DNA from 2 places in the Leifsonia sp. NPDC102414 genome. Region 2 is predicted to be linked to the other one. Evidence: riboswitches for the same ligand, from Rfam matches in the RefSeq annotation. Region 2 holds a riboswitch; the other holds the start of a gene.
The links. A riboswitch is a leader RNA that binds a small molecule or an ion and turns the genes downstream of it on or off. The one in region 2 is predicted to bind thiamine pyrophosphate.
Positions count from the first base shown of each region.

Region 1: it holds a riboswitch for thiamine pyrophosphate, as region 2 does, so the genes downstream of both, ACIRCZ_RS00850 (YkoF family thiamine/hydroxymethylpyrimidine-binding protein) here and ACIRCZ_RS02885 (ECF transporter S component) in region 2, are expected to answer to the same signal.

Region 1 is NZ_JBIWKN010000001.1:189,563-200,254, forward strand. It holds gene ACIRCZ_RS00835 (energy-coupling factor transporter transmembrane component T family protein) at 1-457, opposite strand, end outside; gene ACIRCZ_RS00840 (ABC transporter ATP-binding protein) at 454-2,100, opposite strand; gene ACIRCZ_RS00845 (ECF transporter S component) at 2,097-2,735, opposite strand; gene ACIRCZ_RS00850 (YkoF family thiamine/hydroxymethylpyrimidine-binding protein) at 2,732-3,376, opposite strand; TPP riboswitch at 3,438-3,547, opposite strand; gene ACIRCZ_RS00855 (asparaginase) at 3,613-4,608, opposite strand; gene gabT (4-aminobutyrate--2-oxoglutarate transaminase) at 4,605-5,966, opposite strand; gene ACIRCZ_RS00865 (OsmC family protein) at 6,004-6,477, shown strand; gene ACIRCZ_RS00870 (hypothetical protein) at 6,573-6,818, opposite strand; gene ACIRCZ_RS00875 (CGNR zinc finger domain-containing protein) at 6,886-7,401, shown strand; gene ACIRCZ_RS00880 (1-acyl-sn-glycerol-3-phosphate acyltransferase) at 7,370-8,128, opposite strand; gene ACIRCZ_RS00885 (hypothetical protein) at 8,188-9,054, opposite strand; gene ACIRCZ_RS00890 (aminotransferase class III-fold pyridoxal phosphate-dependent enzyme) at 9,063-10,409, opposite strand; gene ACIRCZ_RS00895 (FKBP-type peptidyl-prolyl cis-trans isomerase) at 10,493-10,692, shown strand, end outside.
Region 2 is NZ_JBIWKN010000001.1:624,411-635,102, forward strand. It holds gene ACIRCZ_RS02855 (MDR family MFS transporter) at 1-246, shown strand, start outside; gene ACIRCZ_RS02860 (hypothetical protein) at 380-1,027, shown strand; gene ACIRCZ_RS02865 (aldo/keto reductase family protein) at 1,126-2,130, opposite strand; gene dinB (DNA polymerase IV) at 2,195-3,463, shown strand; gene ACIRCZ_RS02875 (endonuclease/exonuclease/phosphatase family protein) at 3,542-4,453, opposite strand; gene ACIRCZ_RS02880 (spore germination protein GerW family protein) at 4,564-4,899, shown strand; TPP riboswitch at 4,941-5,041, shown strand; gene ACIRCZ_RS02885 (ECF transporter S component) at 5,074-5,700, shown strand; gene ACIRCZ_RS02890 (ABC transporter ATP-binding protein) at 5,715-7,250, shown strand; gene ACIRCZ_RS02895 (energy-coupling factor transporter transmembrane component T family protein) at 7,247-8,026, shown strand; gene ACIRCZ_RS02900 (ATP-binding protein) at 8,010-8,636, shown strand; gene ACIRCZ_RS02905 (hypothetical protein) at 8,633-8,899, shown strand; gene ACIRCZ_RS02910 (metallopeptidase family protein) at 8,949-9,230, opposite strand; gene ACIRCZ_RS02915 (hypothetical protein) at 9,305-10,363, opposite strand; gene ACIRCZ_RS02920 (hypothetical protein) at 10,400-10,692, opposite strand, start outside.

The DNA of each region.
Region 1 (10,692 bases), 430 kb from region 2:
CGAGGATCGCGTATGCGACTCGCACGTTCAGTCTCGCCTGCTGATGCAGGCTGTTGACGAGGGCGACGCCGTCCGTCGAGGAGAGGAACGCGACCGCGAGCAGCCCGGTGAGCATGGTGCGCCCTGCGAGCGCGAGGCCGACGAGGATTCCTTCCGAGGTGACCCTGAGCATCCCGGCCTGCCAGAGCACCTCGCCCGGCCGGGTGAGCACGTTCACGACGAACACGCTGAACGCGAAAAGCAGGAACGGGGCGAGCGAGCGGGCGAGGGATGCGACGGGCATCCTGGCGCCGATGGCCGTGGCGGCGAAGGCGACGAGGAACAGCACGGAGGGGGTCACGGGATCGAGCACGAACATCACGGTGAGCGACACCACGAGCATCAGCAGCAGCTTCACGCTCGGGTTGCGCCGCGCGAGCGGGGAGTCGGACACCGTGCGCGCGAATGCGGCGGTCACGACGAGACCCGCGCGCGGTCGACGGCGGCGACGGCCTCGCGCAGCTGCCAGGCCGTCTCGCAGCGCCCGGCGAACCAGCGGAGCAGCCGGGACGGATGCACGCCGGCCGCTTCGAGCAGGTCCGGTCGCCGCAGGGCGGTGAGCAGGTCGCCGTCGTAGAGCACACCGCCGTCCGCGATCACGATCACCCGGTCGGCCAGTGCGGCGACCACGCGGAGGTCGTGGCTCGCGAACAGCACGGCCCGCCCTCCGGCCGCGGTCTCGCGGAGTACGTCGGCGACGGTTGCGGTGTCGCGGCGGTCGAGCCCGAACGTCGGTTCGTCCGCCAGCAGCACGGAGCGTCCGTGCGCGAGCATCGCCGCGAGGCTCAGCCGCCGCTTCTCGCCTCCGGAGAGCTGATGCGGGTGCCGGTGCGCGAGGGAGGAGAGGCGGTGTCTGGCCAGCGTGCGCGCGACATCCAGGCGCTGGACGTCGCGTGCATCCAGGCCGTACATGAGTTCGCGCTCGACGGTGCCGGCGACGAACTGGTGCTCCGGGTTCTGGAAGACGAGCCCGGGCCGCTCTCCGTCGACCCGCCCGGCGAGCGGGCGGAGCAGCCCGGCGAGGGTGCGAAGCACCGTCGACTTGCCAGCACCGTTCGCGCCGAGCACGGCGACGATCTCCCCGGCGTGCATGGCGAGGTCGACGTCTCCGACCACGGGAGAGCTCCGATGGCCGACGCTCAGCGCGCTGGCGGTGAGGAGCGGCGCACCGAGCGGGCCGGCGGCGTCCTCCGTCGCGGGTCCGTCGTCCGTCCGGACCGGGATGCACGACTCCAGGAAGGCGTCGAACGTCCCGTCGGCCAGCCGCCCTGCCTGGCCGGTGACGGCCTGCAGCTCGGTGTTGAGCGGCAGCCAGCAGCCGAGGGCGTGCAGGGTCGCCGCGTTGGCGGAGAGGACATCGGCGGTCGGGCCGTCCATCAGCACCGTCCCATCGTCGTCAATGGCGACGGCGCGCTCCGGCAGGCCGGACACCCCGGCGTCGCCGGCGAACTCGTCGAGCCGGTGCTCGACCAGCACGACGGCGGGGCGCGTGTCTCGCACGGCGGCGTCGACCGCCTGCCGCACCGCGTGCACGCCCCGCGCATCCAGCATCGAGGTCGGCTCGTCGAGCAGGAGCACGGCCGGGTGCGCGACGATGGCTGCAGCGAGAGCGACGCGCTGCAACTCGCCGCCCGACAGCTCGGCCGTGGCGCACCCGGCCAGCGCCGTCGCTCCCGCAATGCGGAGGGCCGCGAGCACGCGGTCGTGTATCTCGGCGGGGGGAACAGCCGCGTTCTCCAGGACCAGGGCGAGCTCCGCATCCACCTGGGGCAGGCAGACGCCGGCCGACGGGTCCTGGCCGACAGCGCCGATGATGGGAGAGCGGTCCACGACGGGGCTCGCCTCTGTGACGCTGTCGCCGATCCGCACGGTGCCGTCGAGCGTGGCGTTGACGCTGTGCGGGATGCTGCCGGAGAGCACCTGCAGCAGCGTCGACTTGCCGGAGCCCGACGGCCCGAACACCAGCACCCGTTCTCCAGCCCCGACCACGAGATCGACGCCGCGCAGCACGGGATGCTCCTGTCGCGCGTACCGGACGCCGACGCCGTCGACGGCGATCACCTTACCGCCGCCGTGTCCCGTCCGATGGCGAAATTGTCGACCGCGCCCGTGCGCGCGATCGCCAGCACGAGCACCTTGGCGAGCAGGCCGCCGACGATGGCGCCGGAGAGCATCTGGATGACGAATCTCGTCCAGAACAGATCGGTGCCGTACCAGCCCGACCGGAACGCCGAGTAGAAGAACACCGCGCCGGCGCCCAGCGCGCCGGACAGCATGTACCGCACCCAGCCGTAGCTCCGGTAGCGTCCGGCCGCGAACGGCAGCTCGCTTCCCGCGCCCTGGATGGCCGCGGCGATCAGCAGCGTCGGCCCGACCGCCGAGCCGAGGAACACCACCTCGATCACCGAGGCGATCACCTCGGAGACGACCCCGGCGAACGGCCGCCGCACGATCGCGATGGCGAGAGGGGCCACCAGCAGCCAGCCGCCGAGCAGCACGTGCTGCACGAGATCGCCGAACGGCCCTGCCAGCGCGGACAGGGCGATCCAGCCCTGCACCAGCGCCCAGTAGAGGAAGCCGAAAACCACCCCGAGCACGACGACGAGCATGAGGTCGCGCAGCGACCACCTGGTCGCGCTGCCGGGTGCAGCGGTGTTGCGTGCAGCGCTGTCGGGTGCAGCGCTGTCGCCGCTCATCGGGACGCCTCCGCGGTGCGGGCGATGCTCGGGCTGTTCACGGACACGGTGGCGTGCGTCGTCACGTGCGCGACGGTACGGCCGACGCTCGCCCACGCCGCCGTGATGGTCGCGAGGATGTCCGCGACATCGCCGGAGAGCCTCGTGACGTAGTGGTCGCTGCCGACGAACGTCCCGCTCGCCTTCGCGTCGTCGATGGCCGCGTAGATGTCGCGCATGTGGTCGGCGCTGCGCTCTGGACTGCCGTGGTCGTCCAGCGGGTACAGCGCCCACTGGGCGACAGCATCCACGCCCGTCGTCGGCACGGTCAGGGGAGCCTCGGAGAAGACCGGGGGGCGGTCCGGCCGCTCGCAGGTGATCTCGCCTGGGCAGCCGCGGGAGAGCATGACGGTGGCGACGACGTGGCGGCCGCCGCGCGACGCGGCGGCGATCAGGCCGCTGACGTAACGAGCGATGTCCTGCTCGGCCCCGGTGACCCAGGTGCTGATGGGGTCGGTCTCGACGGTCAGACCGTCGCGCGGCGTCTCGGCGATGGCGCCCAGGATGACGTCGACGAAGTCGTCGGCCATCACCGAGAGTGTGATCCGTCCGCCGACGCCGAATTCGCGCAGCTCGACGGATGGGGTGGGTTCGTTGTGCACTGTCGTGCCCTTCCTGTCGGAGGTGGGGCACGGGAAACGCCGGCGCGCGGGCGCGCACCGACATGCGAGAAATCAGCCTCCCTGCGCTGGCATGATCCAGATCAGGTTCGACGGTCGAAGCGTGTGACGCTTCCTCTCAGCCCGGTTCACCGGACTCCCGTGTTCGTGACCACCCTAGCGTGGTCACGAACACGGGTGCACGACGGCACCGGGTGCACGACGGAACCGGATGCGCATCAGGCGTACGACGCGCGGATCTCCCCGACCTGCACGCCGCGGCCGAGCACGGCGAGGTCGAGCCGGGGTGCGACCGCTGCGACCGCTTCGCGCTCGACGGCGCCCGCGTCGGCCAGCAGGGACAGCGCGACGATGGTCGCCGCCCGCAGGCTGCCGTCGAGGACCTTGAGCGCGACCGTGGTGCCATCCGGCGCCGCCATGACCATCACGCCCTCCGCGCCGAGCTTGGCGAAGATGCCGAGCTCGTCGATCACGATGGTGTTGGCGCGGCCGTGGCCGTCGATGGCCCAGCCGTTGGCGAGCACGGCGTTCTTGAGGCTCGCGGCGTTGCGGTAGAGCGCGAACGGGGAGCCGTCAGACGCCGTCGCGATGCGCTGGATGCCGCGGGCGAGGGTGCTGAGCGCCATCGCGAAGACCGGGGCGCCGCATCCGTCGACGCCGGTCGCGACGACCTTGTCCCCTGTCAGCCGCTCGACCACATCCCGCACCTGTTGCTGCATCGGGTGCTGGGGGTCGAGATAGCTCTCAGTCGGCCAGCCGTTGACCATGCAGGCGAGCAGCATCGCGGCGTGCTTGCCAGAGCAGTTCATGAACAGCGGGCGCTTCACTTCGCCTGCGCGGATCGCGTCGTCTCGCGCCGCGGAGTCGAGCGGCCAGTCGTTCGGGCACTGCAGAGCGTCCTCGGTGAGCTGCGCCTGTGCCAGCAGGCCGCGCACGACGGACAGGTGCGCCGGCGTTCCACCGTGGCTGGCCGTTGCCAGCACAGCGGCGGCACCCTCCAGCGGGACGCCGGAGCCCATGACCGCGATGGCCTGGAACGGCTTCAGACTCGACCGGGGGAACACGGGGGCGTCCGGTGCGCCGAGCGACCGGACGACGGCGCCGTCCGGGCCGAGCACGATGGCGGAGCCGAGGTGGCGGGACTCGACGAACCCGCTGCGCTCGACCACAGCCAGCTCGACGGCCTCCTGTCCGGTGAAGACCGCGGGGCTCACAGCGCTGCGAAGGCGTCGTCGAGCACCTGCACGGCGTCGGCGATCAGCGCGTCGGAGACGGCGAGGCTCGGCAGGAAGCGCAGGACGTTCCCGTACGTCCCCGCGTTGAGCACGAGCACGCCGTGCTGCGCTGCATACGCCACGATGGAGGTGACCGCCTCGGCGTTCGGATCCTTGGTGGTCGCGCCGGTGCCTGGCTGGACGAGCTCGATGGCCAGCATCGCGCCGATGCCGCGCACGTCGCCGATGATGTCGTACTTCTCCTGGAGTGCGAGCAGCGCCGGCTTGAGCGCCTTCTCGATGCGCTTGCCCTCGTCGAGCAGGTCGTTCTTCTCGATCGACTCGAAGACCGCGACCGCCGCGGCAGCCGCGACCGGGTTGCCGCCGAAGGTGCCGCCGAGGCCGCCTGGCTGAGCGGAGTCCATGATCTCGGCGCGGCCGGTGACGGCGGCGAGCGGAAGGCCGCCCGCGATGCCCTTGGCACTCAGCACCAGGTCGGGGACCAGGCCGAAGTGCTCGCTGGCGTAGTACGCGCCGGTGCGGGCCATGCCGCTCTGGATCTCGTCGGCGATGAACACCACGCCGTTGGCCGTGCACCACTCCTGCAGGGCAGGGAGGTAGCCGTCCGCCGGGACCATGAAGCCGCCCTCGCCCTGGATCGGCTCGACCACGAGGCAGGCCAGGTCGGATGCGCCGACGACCTTCTCGAGGTATGCGATGGTGCGCGCCGCTGCCTCGGCCCCGCTGAGGCCGTCGTGATACGGGTACGAGCTGGGGGCGTGGTAGACGTCGCCCGCGAACGGGCCGAAGCCGGTCGCGTACGGCATGGCCTTGAAGTTCATGGCCATCGTGAGGTTGGTGCGGCCGTGGTATGCGTGGTCGAGCACGGCGACGGCGCGGCGGCCGGTGTGCTTGCGGGCGATCTTGACGCCGTTCTCCACGGCCTCAGCGCCGGAGTTGACCAGCACGGTCTTCTTGGCGTGGTCGCCGGGGGTGTGCTCGGCGAGCAGCTCGGCGACGCGCACGTACTCCTCGTACGGAGTGATCGTGAAGAGCGTGTGGATGACGTCCTGCAGCTGGGCGGCAGCCGCATCCACCACGGAGGTCTCGGTGTGGCCGACCGTCGTCACGCCGATCCCGGCGCCGAAGTCGACGAACTGGTTGCCGTCGACGTCGACCAGGATGGCGCCGTTCGCCTTGGCGATGTAGACGGGAAGGGTGGACGAGACGCCGGTGGGGACGACAGCCAGACGTCGCTGGTGCAGTTCCTGGGACTTCGGGCCGGGTACGGCCGTGACGATGCGGCGTTCTTGCGCAACGCTGTAAACGGGCGCGCTTGTGCTCAGAGTGTCGGTCATGATGTGACGAGTTTAGCTCCGGTGGCAGAATCGGACCATGAAGCTCGAGCACAGCTACGCGATCGACCTGGAATGGACGGGCAACCGGGGGAGCGGCACCAGCGGCTACAAGGACTACGGGCGCGAACACGTCATCACCACCGAGGGCAAGCACGGCATCGAGGGGTCCGCCGACCGCGCCTTCTTCGGCGACCGCGACCGCTGGAACCCGGAGGAGCTGCTGCTCGCGGCCCTCAGCCAGTGCCACATGCTCAGCTACCTCGCCGAGGCCGCGCGTGCCGGAGTGGTGGTCGTCGGTTACACCGACGCGGCGACGGGCGTCATGGAGCAGACCAACGACGGGGGCGGCCACTTCACCAGCGCGACCCTGCGCCCGCTGGTGACCATCGCCGACCCCGCCCAAGCCGAGCTCGCCGCGTCGCTGCACGCCCCCGCCGCCGCCAAGTGCTTCATCGCCGCTTCCGTGAACTTCCCCGTCCACCACGTCCCCGAGCTCCTCACCCTCGCCTGACGATCGAGCCGGGACTCGTGTACGCGAAACCCTGGCGTGTCGCGTACGCAAGTCCCGGCTCGAATGCTGCGGGAGGTGGGGAGAGGGGGAGCGGGTCAGGCGCAGCCGAAGCGGGCCTGAGGGACGGCGGCGGCGGCGGGAGCGGGCGCCGAGGCTGGGGCGGGCGCTGCGGCGCTCTCGGACTCCGCCCAGCGGTGGATGGCGGCGGCCCAGCGGCCGTCGCGGGTGAGCGGCGGTGGCTGCTCGGTGCCGGAGTCGCGGCGCCTGCGCAGCATGGCCTGTTCGCGTTCGCGCTCGCCGAGTTCGGCGATCGACGTCAGCCACAGTGTGAGCGGATGCATGATAACCACCTAACTTGTTTTGATGGTTAGAGCATACCGTAACCAGTTATCGAGTTACAATGGTTACATGCGTACGAATGCACCCGAGCTGGGCGCCGACCTGCTGGTCGACTTCCTCAACACCTACGACGTGGAGGACGACGTCGACGCCATCGACGACGCCGCCGGATTCGCGGCGTGGGCAGAGGCGCGCGGCGTCGAGCCGGGGGATGCCGCGGAGACCAAGCGGGTGCGGGATGCGCTGCGCTCGGTGGTCGACGGAGAGGCCGCCGACCTGCCCTCCGTCGAGCTGGAGACGATCTGCGGGGAGCGCTCCGTCTGGCTCACCGCCCGCACCGCGGCGCAGGCGGCCGTCGCGAGCTCGCTGGTACTGAGCATCCAGGGCAAGCTCGAGCGGGTGAAGCTCTGCGGAGCAGACGATTGTCGTTGGGCGTTCTACGACAAGTCCCGCAACGGTTCACGCACCTGGTGCAGCATGGGCGTCTGCGGCAACAGGCAGAAGGCCCGCACCTACCGCTCGAAGGCGGGGGAGACCGAGGCGGAGCCCGAGCCTACCGCCGCTCGGGATGCAGAGCCCGCTTGACCCGCTCCACCGCGTTCGCGGGCGGCGCCTCGTTGTAGCGCTCCGCCAGCTCCTGCCCGGTGAGCCCGTGGATGGCGGCCATGATCTCGTCGGTGGCCTGGCGCCGCGCGCGTCCCGACTCCGCCGAACCGTACTTGCTGACGTCGATCGGCTCGCCGAACTTCACGGTGAACTTCCGGATGCGCGGCACCTTCGCCCCGACCGGCTGCAGCTCGTTCGTTCCGATCAGCCCGACGGGAACGACCACCGCCCCTGTCGTGAGGGCGAGCCAGGCGACGCCTGTCCGTCCTTTGTAGAGCCGTCCGTCCAGCGACCGCGTGCCCTCCGGATAGAGGGCGAACGCCGCGCCCGTCTCGATGATGCGCTTGGACTGGTCGAGCGCATCCTGCGCGGCCTGCCCAGCGCCACGCTCGACGCCGACAGCGCCGATCGCGGTGAAGAAGGTGCGGGACAGCCAGCCCTTGAAACCGGTCCCCTCGAAGTAGTGCGACTTGGCGAGGAACTGCACGCGCCGCGGCGCCATCAGCGGGATCACGATGCTGTCGATGAAGGACAGGTGGTTGCTCGCCAGGATGATCGCTCCCGTGCGCGGCACGTTCTTGCGCCCGATGATCGTCGGCCGGTAGAGCAGCCGGGCGATGGGCGCGATGACCGTGCGGCCGAGCAGGTAGACGAAGCCGGGCTTCTTCACCTCGGTCGTCCCAGCGTCGGGTTCGGTCGTCGTCACGGATACGAGCGTAGTCGCGGGTGTATGCCGCGCGCGGAATGCGCGAGAGGCCAGTGGGATCAGCCGCCGTCGAACGGCCGGAGCGGCGCGCAGCCGAATCCGCCGGCGTAGACCAGGCAGGCCGGAACGAAGCCGCTGAACCGCACGGCGAGCGGCGAGCCGAACCACGCGTTGTACAGCCGCGAGAAGTTGAGGTTGCCGAACGTGGAGCACGCTCCTGCCGGGCCGGTCGGTTTGGCGAGAGTCTCGGCGTTCGGCTGGTACGGCGTGTAGTTGTAGAGGTTGGCCGTCGCCTGGTTGGCGATGGTCACTCTGCTCGTGCCGCAGGCGGCGTTCGGGTGGTACTGGATGGTGTTGTCGCCGACCTGGTACCGCCAGTCGCCCGGATGCACGGTGTACTCCCGGAACTGCCAGGCAGCCCGGTACACCTGGTTGAAGAACCCGAAGAACTTCTTGTCGCACTCCGCGGTGTCGGGGCAGGCGTATCCCGTCGCCTTCTGATACCCGGATGCGCTGGGCGCGGTGAGCAGCGACTGCTCCTTCTGCAGCAGCACCAGCAGCACCCGCGGGCTGATCGTGCACGCCGTTGCCACACGGGCGATGATGCTGCTCGCCCGCTCGTCCCGCTGACCGCGGATCGCCGTGCAGCGGTCCTTCGACGCTGCGACGTTCGGGGTGTCGATGCGGTAGCGCGACAGACAGGGCACCCCGTCCGTCGGCTTGCAGGTGCGCGCGTCGAGGAACTCCTGGATGTCGGCCTGCGTCATCGCGTTCGGGTTGAAGAAGCTGTCGTCGCTGATGATGTCGCCCGGGTCGAACGACGGCTTCTGTTCCGCGAACACGCCGACGGCGGGCACCAGGGTGAAGACGGCGGCCAGGGCGGCCACCCCCGCGATGGCGCGCCAGCGTCGGCGAAGGAATCCCACGGTCAGGCTCAGCCGAAGGTGGCCAGTGCTTCTTCGATCACGGTCGCAGCGTCGTCGATGAGCTCCTCGCTGATCACGACCGAGGGGAGCAGGCGCAGGACGCTGTCCCAGCTTCCTGCGTCGAGGGGGATGACGCCGTTGGCGGTCGCGTGCGCGAGAACGGCCTTGAGCGCATCCGGGTTGGGGGTCTTGGTGCCGGGCACGACGAGCTCGATGCCGAACATCGCGCCCTTGCCTCGCACCTCGCCGACGACGGCGAAGCGGTCGGCCCAGTCGCCGATGCGTGCCCAGAGCGCCCTCTCGACCCGCTGCGCCTCGGCCAGCAGGTCCTCCTTCTCGAAGACGTCGAACACGGCGAGAGCGGCGGCGGTGGAGACCGGGTTGCCGCCGAACGTGCCTCCGATGCCGCCAGGCTGGACCGCATCCATGATCTCGGCGCGCCCGGTGACCGCCGCGAGCGGGAAGCCGCCGGCGATGCCCTTGGCGCTGGTGATGAGGTCGGGGACGACGCCGTGGTGCTCGATTGAGTACCAGGTGCCCGTTCGGCCGATTCCGGCCTGGATCTCGTCGGCGACGAAGACGATGCCGTTCTCCGTGCAGAACTCCGAGAGCCGCTTGAAGTATCCGGGGGCCGGGATGATGATGCCGCCGTCGCCCTGGATCGGCTCGACGAACAGGGCGGCCAGTTCGGTGGCGCCGATGTGGGTGTTGATGTAGTCGATGGTGTGCTCAGCGGCCTCTTCGCCTGTCATCCCCTCCGGGTCGCGGAACGGGTAGCTGATCGGGACGCTGTAGATCTCGCCGGGGAACGGGCCCATGCCTGCGCGCTCCGGCCAGGGGCGGTACGTCATGGCCATGGTGAGATTGGTGCGGCCGTGGAAGGCGTGGTCGAGAGCCGCGATGGCGCGACGGCCGGTGAACTTGCGGGCGATCTTGACGGCGTTCTCGACCGCCTCCGCTCCGGAGTTGACCAGGATGCTGTGCTTCTCGAAGTCTCCTGGCGTGATCTCCGCCAGCCTCTCGGCGACCCGCACGTAGTTCTCGTACGGGGTCACCGTGAACAGCGTGTGCGTGAGCTTCGAGGCCTGCTCGAACGCCGCTGCAGCGACCTCGGGATGCGCGTGGCCGATGGTCGTGACGCCGATGCCGCAGCCGAGGTCGATCAGCCTGTTGCCGTCCACGTCGACCAGGATCGCGCCGGAGCCGGACTCCATGTAGATGTTCGCGAGGGTCCCAGCGCCGCGGCTGACCGACGCGACCCTGCGCTCCTGCAGCTCGATCGAGCGGGGGCCGGGGAGGGCGGTGACGAGGTTGCGGGTCTGCGGAACGGAGAATTCGCGAGTCATGTGCTCCATCGTATGCGGCGCTCGCTGTCAGGTTCGGCAAAGGCGGATGAGGCAGACTGGGTACCCCTGCCCGCATTCCGGAAAGAATCACCGTGCGCAAATCCCTTTCGATCGTCACCGCCGCCCTCGTCGTGGCCGGTCTCGCCGCCTGCAGTTCCGGCGCGCCGAGCGAGTCAGCGACACCGGCGGCGAACGCCTGTCAGAACATCCAGGCGGGTGACACCTCGAAGTCGATCAAGGTGGAAGGGAAGTTCGGCGCGACGCCGAAGGTCACCATCCCGACTCCGCTGAA
Region 2 (10,692 bases):
GCCCTCACCCCGGTCTTCCTCTACATGGTGCCGCTGCTGCTCGTCGCCGCCGTGCTGCTGCTGTTCGTGGTGGAGAAGCCGCTGGCGACGACCATCGAGCGCGACGCGGTCGTGACGTCGATCGAGACGGACGGCTCGACGCATCCCGTGCTGGATGCGGTCGCCGCCGACCAGACGGAGGCGGCGTCCGACACGGCGCCCGCCTCTCTGGACGACGAGCGGGACGGCACTCTCATCCGGAGCTGACCCGCTGGACGTCCACGGCCCGCCCTCCCCGGCTTCGGGAGGGCGGGCCGTTTTCGTGACGGCGCCGGCTCCGGCGCGCCTGGCGGCGGGCCGGACACTGGTCACGCGCGGCCGACGCTCCTACAATGACGGCATGTTCGTCGAGGGCACCCTTCGATGGCAGGTCACAGAGGACTGCCCCTGGGACCTGCTGATGGCGCTCGCCCTCCGCGACCTGGGGCACCTCGACGGGATCGGCGATCCGGTCATCCCTCGACTGTCTCCCGCGGTGGCGCCCGTGCTGCATCCGGCGACGGGCGCGCTGCCGGTGCTTCCCGCCCGGCGCCCGGCCGTGCATCCAGGGCAGGGGCGCGGCTCGCTGGAGGAGCAGTGGCTGGCGTGGTTCGAGTTCACCGTCGACAGGGAGCGAAGAGCGGCAGGCTCGCTCCTGCAGCCGCCGCACTTCACAGCGTTCGACCGCGCGATCGAGCTGCAGGACCTCATCCTGGAGCACTTCGACGAAGCGCTGCTGTGGGCGACGGAACGGCACGACGAATACGCGCGGGCGAGCATCGAGACGCACGCCAGACGGGCGGCGGACATCGTCGACGTGGTGCGCGACCGCGAGCATGAGCTGCGCAGGCAGGCCGGATACTTCCGCCTCGACCTCGCCGTGCTCCCCCTGGAGGAGAGCGGCGCCTGGATCGTCGGCCCGCACTCGGTCATCCTGAGCACCAGCCTCCGCGACGACTCCCGCGCCTTCCGCTCCTGGTTCGCCCCCGTCGTCGCCGCCCTCGTCTGACCCCGCTCTTCCCGGCCCCTGTCCACATCATCGAGCCGGGACTTGTGCACGCGACACGCCGTGCTCAGGCGTGCACGAGTCCCGGCTCGATGATGGGGTCAGACCGGGCGGTGTGCGGGGGAGACGGTCTCGGCGGGGTCGGTGACGGCGACGTCGCCGACGGCCTCGTCGATGCGGGCGAGCACGTCGCCGGAGAGGCGGATGCCGGCGGCAGCGGCGTTGGACGCGACCTGCTCCGGCTTGGATGCGCCGACGATGGCGCCGGCGACGTTCGGGTTCTGCAGCACCCACGCCACGGCGAGCTGCGCCATGGTGATGCCGAGCTCGTCCGCGATCGGGTGGAGGCGCTGTACGGCGGTGAGCACGTCGTCGTTCATGAACGACTTGATCGCGTTCGCCCCGCCCTTGCTGTCCGCGGCGCGGCTGCCCTCCGGGGCCTCCGCACCCGGCAGGTACTTGCCGGTCAGCACGCCCTGCGCCACAGGCGACCAGACGATCTGCGAGATGCCGAGCTCGGCGGAGGTGGGGACGACCTGGCCCTCGATGACCCGCCACAGCATGGAGTACTGCGGCTGGTTGGAGATGAGCTGGACGTTCAGCTCCTTCGCCAGCGCTGCGCCGGCGCGGAGCTGCTCGGCGTTCCACTCCGAGACGCCGATGTAGAGCGCCTTGCCGGCACGGACGACGTCGGCGAACGCCTGCATCGTCTCCTCCAGCGGGGTCTCCGAGTCGTAGCGGTGCGCCTGGTAGAGGTCGACGTAGTCGGTGCCGAGGCGCTGGAGCGACCCGTCGATCGACTCGAAGATGTGCTTGCGGGAGAGGCCGACGTCGTTGTGGCCCTTGGGGCCGGTCGGCCAGTAGACCTTGGTGAAGATCTCCAGCGACGCGCGCCGTTCGTTCTTCAGGGCGTCGCCGAGCACCTTCTCCGCCGCCGTGTTGGCGTACGCGTCCGCCGTGTCGAACGTGGTGATGCCCGCATCCAGTGCTGCGCGCACGCTCTGCAGCGCGATGTCGTTCTCCACCTGGGAGCCGTGGGTGAGCCAGTTGCCGTAGATGATCTCGGAGATCTTGAGTCCGCTGTTGCCGAGGTACCTGAATTCCATGGTGTTCACGCTACCCGACCGGCGATCCTGCACCGCTGTCAGGGGAGCGTGGCAAGCTGGTGGAGTGGGACGAGCGGACGGCAGCGATAGGCGGGTGACGACCGAGCCGATCGACGACTCGTCCGCCACCATCCTGCACGTCGACATGGATGCGTTCTTCGCCTCGGTCGAGCTGCTCGACCGGCCGGATGCGCGCGGCAAGCCCGCCATCGTCGGTCACCCGGGCCCTCGCTCGGTTGTGACGAGCGCCACGTACGAGGCCCGCAAGTTCGGGGTGCGGTCGGCGATGCCGATGTCGCAGGCCATCCGGCTGTGCCCGCAGGCGATCATCCTGCCTCCGCACATGCACAAGTACAAGGAGTACTCGGAGAAGGTCATGGCGATCTTCTCCGAGGTGACTCCGCTGGTCGAGGCGCTGAGCATCGACGAGGCGTTCCTCGACGTCGCGGGCGCCAGGCGGCTGCTCGGCTCGCCGAAACGCATCGCGGAGCTGGTCAGAGCACGTGTGTTCGAGGAGACGGGCCTCACCTGCTCGGTGGGGGCAGCGCCGACCAAGTTCATGGCCAAGCTCGCCTCCGGTCGCGCCAAGCCGGACGGGGTGCTCGTCATCCCGGAGTCGGCGATCATCGACTACCTGCGACCCCTCCCTGTCGGCGCGCTCTGGGGCGTCGGCGCGAGCACCCAGCAGGCGCTCGAACGACTCGGGATGCGCACCGTCGCCGACCTCGCGGACGCACCGCTCTCCGTGCTGCAGAAGGCGGTGGGCGACGCGTCCGGCAGCAAGCTGCACGAGCTCGCGAACGGCAGAGACCCGCGCTCGGTCGTGACGGAGACGCGCGAGAAGAGCGTCGGGCACGAGATGACCTTCGAGACGGACGTCTCCGATCAGGACCGGCTGCGCCGCGAACTGCTGCGATTGTCCAACCAGGTGGGGGAGCGCCTTCGCAAGAACGGCCTCGAGGGGCGCACGGTCGCCCTGAAGCTCCGGTTCTCCGACTTCCGCACGGTGACGCGGTCGCGCACCCTCGGCGAGGCGACCAATGTCGGAAGGCGCATCTTCGAGGAGGTGTGGCAGATCTACGAAGGGCTCGACCTCGGTCGCACGCCCATCCGGCTGATCGGCGTGCGGGCGGAGCAGCTGCTCGAAGCGGGAGGGGACAGCCTGGCCCTCTGGGACCCTGACGACGAGTGGCGGGAGACGGAGCGCACCCTCGACGCTGTCAGCGCGCGCTTCGGCCGCGGGATGATCGGGCCGGCGTCGCTGGTGAAGCGCCAGCGCGACGCGGAGGCGGCGGCCGACGACGGGCGCAACCCGCGCTGGCTGAGCGACTGAACGACTGATCGACTGAACGCCCGAACGCCGGAGCGACTGAACGCCCGAGCGGACGAACGCCGGTGCGCTGAGCGTGACTCAGCGCACCCCGACGAGGATGCCGCGGTGGTCGCTGCCGTTGTCGGCGAGCACGTCGCTCGTCACATTCGTGAGGCCGCGGACGAGCACGTGATCGAGCCGGGCGACGGGGAACTCCGCCGGCCAGGTGAACCCGAAGCCGAGCGTGTTGTCCGGCGCCTCGGTGAGGGTGGAGAGCAGCGGCTGGAACTTCCGATCCGTGCTGGCGGTGTTGAAGTCGCCCACCACGATCAGCTTCGCCGAGTCATCCGCCTTCACCGTCTCGGCGAGCTGGGCGAGCATAGTGTCCCTCGACTGGTACGCCCCTGGACGCACCGACGCGATGTGCACCGCGTACACCCGCGTCGGCGTCCCAGGGGTGTCGAGGTCGACGCGCACTGCCCTGTCCCAGCCGAGTCCGAGGTCCAATCGCTGCTCGTCACTGATCGGGTACTTGCTCCACAGTCCGACGGTGCCGACGATCGCGCTGTGCGGATACCCGGGATCGAGCACCGCGGACACCGTCTCGCGCGCGGTGGCGTCGAGCTCCTGCAGCGCGATCACGTCCGGGGCGCGGTCGGCGAGGTCTTTGGCGATGCTGCCCGCCGCGCTGTTCTGGGCGTGGATGTTCTCGCTCGCGACCGTGAGCGACGGCGCGCCCGCGTGCATCCCAGGGAGGAACGTCGGCAGGAACAGCGTGCCCCAGACGGCGGCGGCCGCGGCGACGCAGAGCGTCCCGAACACCGACAGCCGAACCAAGGCGGCGACGCCGAGCACCAGGATGAAGACTCCCAGCCAGGGCAGGAAGGTCTCGACGAGCGACGCGGAGCCCCCGATGTTCGGCAGCAGATCGTGCCAGAGCAGCAGGGCCCCGGTCATCAGGGCGAGCAGGCCGACGACGATGCCGCGCGGGCCACGGCTGGAACGGATCATCGACACTCGGACGATTATTCACGGTCGACTCCTGAGAACCCGCCGCAAACGCTGGACGCGGCCTGGGGACTGCCCTGGTGAGGCTGGGAGGGGAAGGGTACGGTGGCTGCATGACGAACATCTCCCTGAAGCTCGCGGAAACGATCAGCTCAAACGGCATCAAGTCGGTCTACGGCGAGCCCGTGGAGATCGACGGGACCACCATCGTGCCCGTCGCCGCCGTGCAGTACGGCTTCGGCGCCGGATCGGCGGGTGAGGGCGAGGACGCAGACGCGCCAGGCGGCGCAGGTGGTGGAGGCGTGAGCATCCCGTTCGGCGCATACATCAACGACGAGACCGGCGTGCACTTCCGGCCGAACATCATCACGCTGCTCGCCGTGGCCATCCCGTTCGTGTGGGTGGCGGGTCACGCGTGGGCGCGCATCATCAAGGCCCTCAAGAAGTAGCAGCGTCGGCAGAGTGCCAGACGCACTAGACTGAACGCGAACACGGGAGTCCGGTGAGCCGGGCTGAGAGGAAACTTCTCAAGTTTCGACCGTTGAACCTGATCTGGATCATGCCAGCGCAGGGAGACATCCTCGAATCCCGTGCCTCTTTCCACGAATGAAAGGGCACGAACAGTGCACGCAACCATCTCTCCGAGCACCACCACCGATCGCAGGGCTCGCGTCCTCCGCTGGCGGGTCGTCGACATCGTCGTCGCCAGTGTCGTCGCCGTCGCCGCGGGCGTCGTCTTCTGGGTGTGGGGTCAGCTCGACAACCCCATCTCCGGTCCGGTGAGCGCCGTGCTCCCCGGTTTCCAGGGCATCCTGAACGGCCCGTGGCTGTTCGCGGGCGTCCTCGGCGCGCTCATCGTCCGCAAGCCGGGCGCTGCCGTGTACACCGAGCTGGTGGCCGCGACGGTCTCCGCCCTGATCGGCACGCAGTGGGGCTTCGCCACGCTCATCTCCGGGCTGGTGCAGGGGCTCGGCGTCGAGATCGTCTTCGCCGCGTTCCTCTACGCCAACTGGCGGCTCCCCGTCGCACTGCTGGCCGGGGCTGGCGCCGGCATCGCCGAGTCGATCCTCGACCTCCTCTACTGGTACCCGGGCTCCAAACTCGGCTTCGTCGTCACATACACGATCACGACCACCATCTCGGGCATCGTCGTCGCCGGACTGCTGTCCTGGCTGCTCGTCCGCGCCATCGCCAAGACAGGCGCGCTCAGCCGGTTCGCGTCCGGACGCGAGGCGACAGGCAGGGTCTGATCATCGGACGCGCCATCGACGATGGTCGGCACGGACCGTCAGCCCCGGCCGCCGTTCGGGTCGACGACTGGGGCTGGCGCTACTCCGGGCGGAACGCCTGGGCCGTCCGCGGGCTGAGCCTGAGCATCCAGCCCGGCGAGCGCGTCCTGCTGCTCGGTGCCTCCGGCGCCGGCAAGAGCACGGTGCTCGCCGGACTGGCCGGTGTGCTCGGCGGCGACGACGACGGAGAGGCGACGGGCTCGCTGACCGTCGGCGGCCGACGACCGGTGGATGCGCGCGGCGCGAGCGGCCTGCTGCTGCAGGACCCTGACTCGCAGGTGATCCTCGCGCGGGTCGGCGACGATGTGGCGTTCGCCTGCGAGAACCTCGCCGTGCCCCGCGAGCAGATCTGGCCGCGGGTGCTGGACGCCCTCGACGCCGTCCGGTTGCGGGTACCGCTCGACCACCCCACCTGGCAGCTCTCCGGCGGGCAGAAGCAGCGGTTGGCGCTCGCTGGGCTGCTGGCGATGCGTCCAGGGCTGCTGCTGCTCGACGAGCCGACAGCGAACCTCGACCCGGAGGGGGTGATCGAGGTGCGCGAGGCCGTCGCGTCGGTGATCGCGGCCACGGGGGCGACGTTGATCGTGGTGGAGCATCGCGTCTCCGTCTGGCGCGGGCTGGTCGACAGGGTGATCGTGCTCGCCGCCGACGGCGGCGTCCTCGCGGACGGACCCCCGGATGCTGTGCTCGCCGACGCCTCGAACGAGCTGCGCCGAGCGGGCGTCTGGCTCCCGGACGAGCCGGTTCCCGTCGCGAGCGAGGTGGCCGTCGGCGCTCCTCTGCTGACAGCAGAGGCGCTGGCATTCGGCCGCGGCCCTGCCATCGCCCGCCGCGCGAAGCGGGGGAGCAGGCGGGCCGCTCGCTCCCAGGCACAGGATGCTGCCGCGCTGCCCGACCGGGTGGATGCGCGCATCCACGAGGGCTCTGCGCTCGCGCTGGTCGGTCGCAACGGCGCAGGCAAGTCGACGCTCGCGCTCACGCTCGGCGGGCTGCTTCCACCGCTCGGCGGCGTCCTCCGCGCCGAGCAGGCTCTCGCGGGCGACGCCGCATCAGAGCCGTCCGCGTGGCGCTCCAGGGATCTGCTCACGCGCGTCGGGAGCGTGTTCCAGAATCCGGAGCACCAGTTCGTCGCCTCGACGGTCAGGGACGAGCTCGCCATCGGGTTGCGCGCCATGCACGAGCCGAACGACGCGATCAGCGCTCGGGTGGACGAGCTGCTCGACCGGCTGGCGCTCGCGCCGTTCGCCGACGCGAACCCGTTCACCCTCTCCGGCGGCCAGAAGCGCCGTCTCTCCGTCGCGACAGCGCTGGCCACCAGGCCGACGCTGCTCGTGCTCGACGAACCGACCTTCGGGCAGGACGCCAACACCTGGGCGGGGCTGGTCGAGATGATCGCGGAGCTACGCGCGGACGGGCGCGCCGTCGTCGCCGCAACGCACGACGAGGAGTTCGTCACCGCCATCGGCGCAGGGCGCTTGCTGCTCGGCGCGTCGTCGGAGGTGGCGGCATGAGCATCATCGCCCCGGTGCGGCAGGGTCCGCTCGCCGCCCTCAACCCTGTCGCCAAGCTCGGTGCCGCCCTGATCGTGACCGTGGTGCTGCTGCTGTCGATCGACATCGTCTCGGCCGCCGTGGCGCTCGGCATCGAGCTGGTGCTGCTGTGCTTCTCGCGCATCCCGTGGCGGGTGCTGGTCGTGCGCACAGCGCCGATCTGGATCGCCGCTCCGCTCGCCGGGATCACGACGGTGCTGTACGGGCGAACCAGCGGCGTCGTCTACGTGCAGTGGATGTTCGTGGAGGTCAGCGACGGCTCCATCCAGCTCGCCGTCGCCACCACCCTCCGCATCCTGGCCATCGGTCTGCCCGCTGTGCTGCTGTTCATCACGATCGACCCGACCGACCTCGCGGACGGGCTCGCCCAGGTGCTGCGCCTGCCTGGGCGGTTCGTGCTCGGCGGGCTCGCCGGGCTGCGACTGGTCGGCCTGTTCGCCGACGACTGGAGGGCACTCACGCTGGCCCGCAGAGCGCGCGGCATCTCGGAGAGCGGTGCGCTGCGCAGGATGCTCGGTCAGGCGTTCGCCCTGTTCGTGCTGTCCATCCGGCGCGGCACGAAGCTCGCCACAGCGATGGAGGCCCGCGGGTTCGGCTCCTCCCGCACGCGCACCTGGGCGCGCCAGAGCGTGTTCAGGGGCAGGGACTGGGCGACGCTCGTGGTCGCGGCGACGGTGGCCGTCACGGCGGCGGGCGCGGCCATCGCAGCAGGGACGTGGCATGTCTTCGGCGCGTGAGGGGGAGCTGCGGCTGCGCGACGCCGTGCAGCGGGCGATCCGGGATGCGGCGGCTAGGCAGGCCGCGCCTGTCGTCCTCATCGACGGTCCGAGTGGGGCGGGCAAGAGCTCGCTCGCCGACGTGCTGGTCGCCGACTGGCCGGGAGACGCGACGCCGCGACTGGTGCGGATGGACGACCTCTACCCCGGCTGGGGAGGGCTGGATGCTGGAAGCGTCGCGGTCGGGTGGGACCTGCTGCGGCCGCTCCGCGCATCCGGTGCAGGACGCTGGCGGCAGTGGGACTGGACGGCCGATGCTCCGGCCGGGTGGCACACCGTCGACGGGCGTGCGCCGCTGATCGTCGAGGGATGCGGCACGCTGGCCATGGCCAATGTCGCGCTGGCCGACCTCGCGCTGTGGCTCGACGCCGACGACGCCCTCCGCAAGGAGCGCGCGCTCGCCCGCGACGGGCTCTCCTTCGTCACGCACTGGGACCAGTGGCAGCACGACTTCGAGCGCTACGTCGAGCGCGAACGGCCGAGGGACAACGCCTCACTGGTGCTCGACGTGACCGACTGGCCGCTCGACACAGCCCGACAGCGCGCTCTGAGGGCTAACGTTGGTACATGACCGCTGCAGAACAGACTGAGACCGAATACATCGTCGAGTACGTCGACGGCCCGCTGGCAGGCACGACGGAGCGGCGCCTCCTGATCGGCGGCAAGGTCGACGAGCGGATCGGCGCTGTCGCGGCGATCGAGGGCCTCGAGTCGCTGTTCTGGTACGTCGCGGGCGCCGAGCGCACGGTCGGCGGCGAGAAGTACGTCTCGTACTCCTTCGACGCCCCGGACAGCGACCCCGTCGAGACCGAGAAAGAGGAAGAGTCCCTCTAGGCCGCGCTGCGGATCCCGCTCGACGCTCGACGCTGGGCGGCTGCGGGGTCTACGCCCAGCCGAGCTCGTGCAGGCGGTCGTCGTCGATGCCGTAGAAGTGCGCGATCTCGTGCACCAGCGTCACGTGGATCTCGTCACGGAGCTCGTCGATGCTCTCGCTGATCGAGAGCAGTGGCTCGCGGTAGAGGATGATGCGGTCCGGCATCTCGCCGAAGCCGTAGCTGTCGCGCTCGGTGAGCGCCACGCCGTCGTAGAGGCCGAGCAGGTCGAGCGAGCCGTCCTCTGGCCGGTCCTCCACCACGAACACCACGTTGTCGAGCCCGTCGACCATCTCGTCCGGCAGTTCGTCGAGTTCGTGGGTGACCAGCGCCTCGAACGCGTCGGCGTCCAGGTGGATGGGCACGGTCACCAGGCCTGTGTCGTCGCGGCGTGCAGGTCGAGCAGCTCGGTGGTGCGCTCACTCGGGCCGCGGCCGAAGCCGCACTCGGTCGCGACGCCGAAGCGCGGCTGAACCGCGGTCGCAGCGGCGATCCTGCGCTCGGCGCCCTCGACGCCGTCCTCGTGGTGCAGCAGCCCGAGGTAGAGCTCCGTCTCCTCAGGAACGTCGACGGCGGCGAGCGGCGCGAAGAACGCGTCGTCGTCCCGCTCGATCGGCACGGGAAGGTGGAACCAGCTGATCGGGCGGGGCGCGGCGGCGAGGACGCCGGAGACCACGTCGGCCAGGTGGCCTGCGTCTGTCGGCTGCACGAAGTGCGCCTCCTCCACGTCTCCGTAGCAGAGGTGGTAGCCCACCTCGACGTCGGACGGCACAGCGGCCGCCTGTCGCACGGCACGCTCGACAACGCCGCCGAGCACATCGTCGAACCACGGGACGATGGCGTGGTGCGACCGGATGTTCGCGGACTCCAGCAGGGCGAACTCGACGGCCGTGTCCCACTGGATGGCGAGGCTGTCGTGCGGGATGCCGTCTGCGATCTGCTGCAGCTCGCCGAACAGGGCGCGCTCGTATGCCGGCTCGAACGCGGCGCGGTGCTCGGCCACGACGAATGCGCCGACGATGGCGGCGGGGGTGGGAAGGGACACCTGGAAACGGGTGCCCTCCGCGATCTCGCCGGCCGCGCGCATCCTGTCGAAGGTGGCGTACGACTCCAGAGCGGCGTCCGCGTAGCCGAGGCTCGGGAAGACGAGGTCGTCGGCGGACACTCCGTCGTCGATCACGAACGGGCGGCCGTCGAAGACGCCGCGGATGTAGAACGGCTCGACCGGGATGCGGGAGAGCCCCGTCATCGTGTCGAAGCGTTTCGTCTGGAACTGGATCCAGTAGAACCGTTCGCCGACCTCGCCATCCGGGATGCGGCGCATCCGGTCGCCGAGGTGGGTGCTGACGGTGCGGAAGACGCTCTCCGCGTCTGGCAGGTTGACGCTGCCGACGAGGTGGGCTCCCTGGATCGCTTGGGTGTTCACCCGCGCGAGTCTACCGGGAGCCCTCCTCGTTGCCGATCAGTACCAGTTGACGGACTGGGAGTGCGACCACGCGCTGCACGGCGTTCCGTACGAGCGGGAGATGTAGTCGAGTCCCCAGGCGATCTGGGTGGCGGCGTTGGACTGCCAGTCGGAACCGGCCGAGGCCATCTTGTTGCCGGGGAGCGCCTGCGGGATGCCCGTGGCGCCGCTGCCGGCGTTGTATGCCTGGTAGTTCCAGCCCGACTCCTTCTGCCACAGGTTGCTGAGGCAGCTGAACTGGTCGTCGCCCCAGCCGTGCTGGGCGAGCTGCGAGCGTGCGACGGACTTGG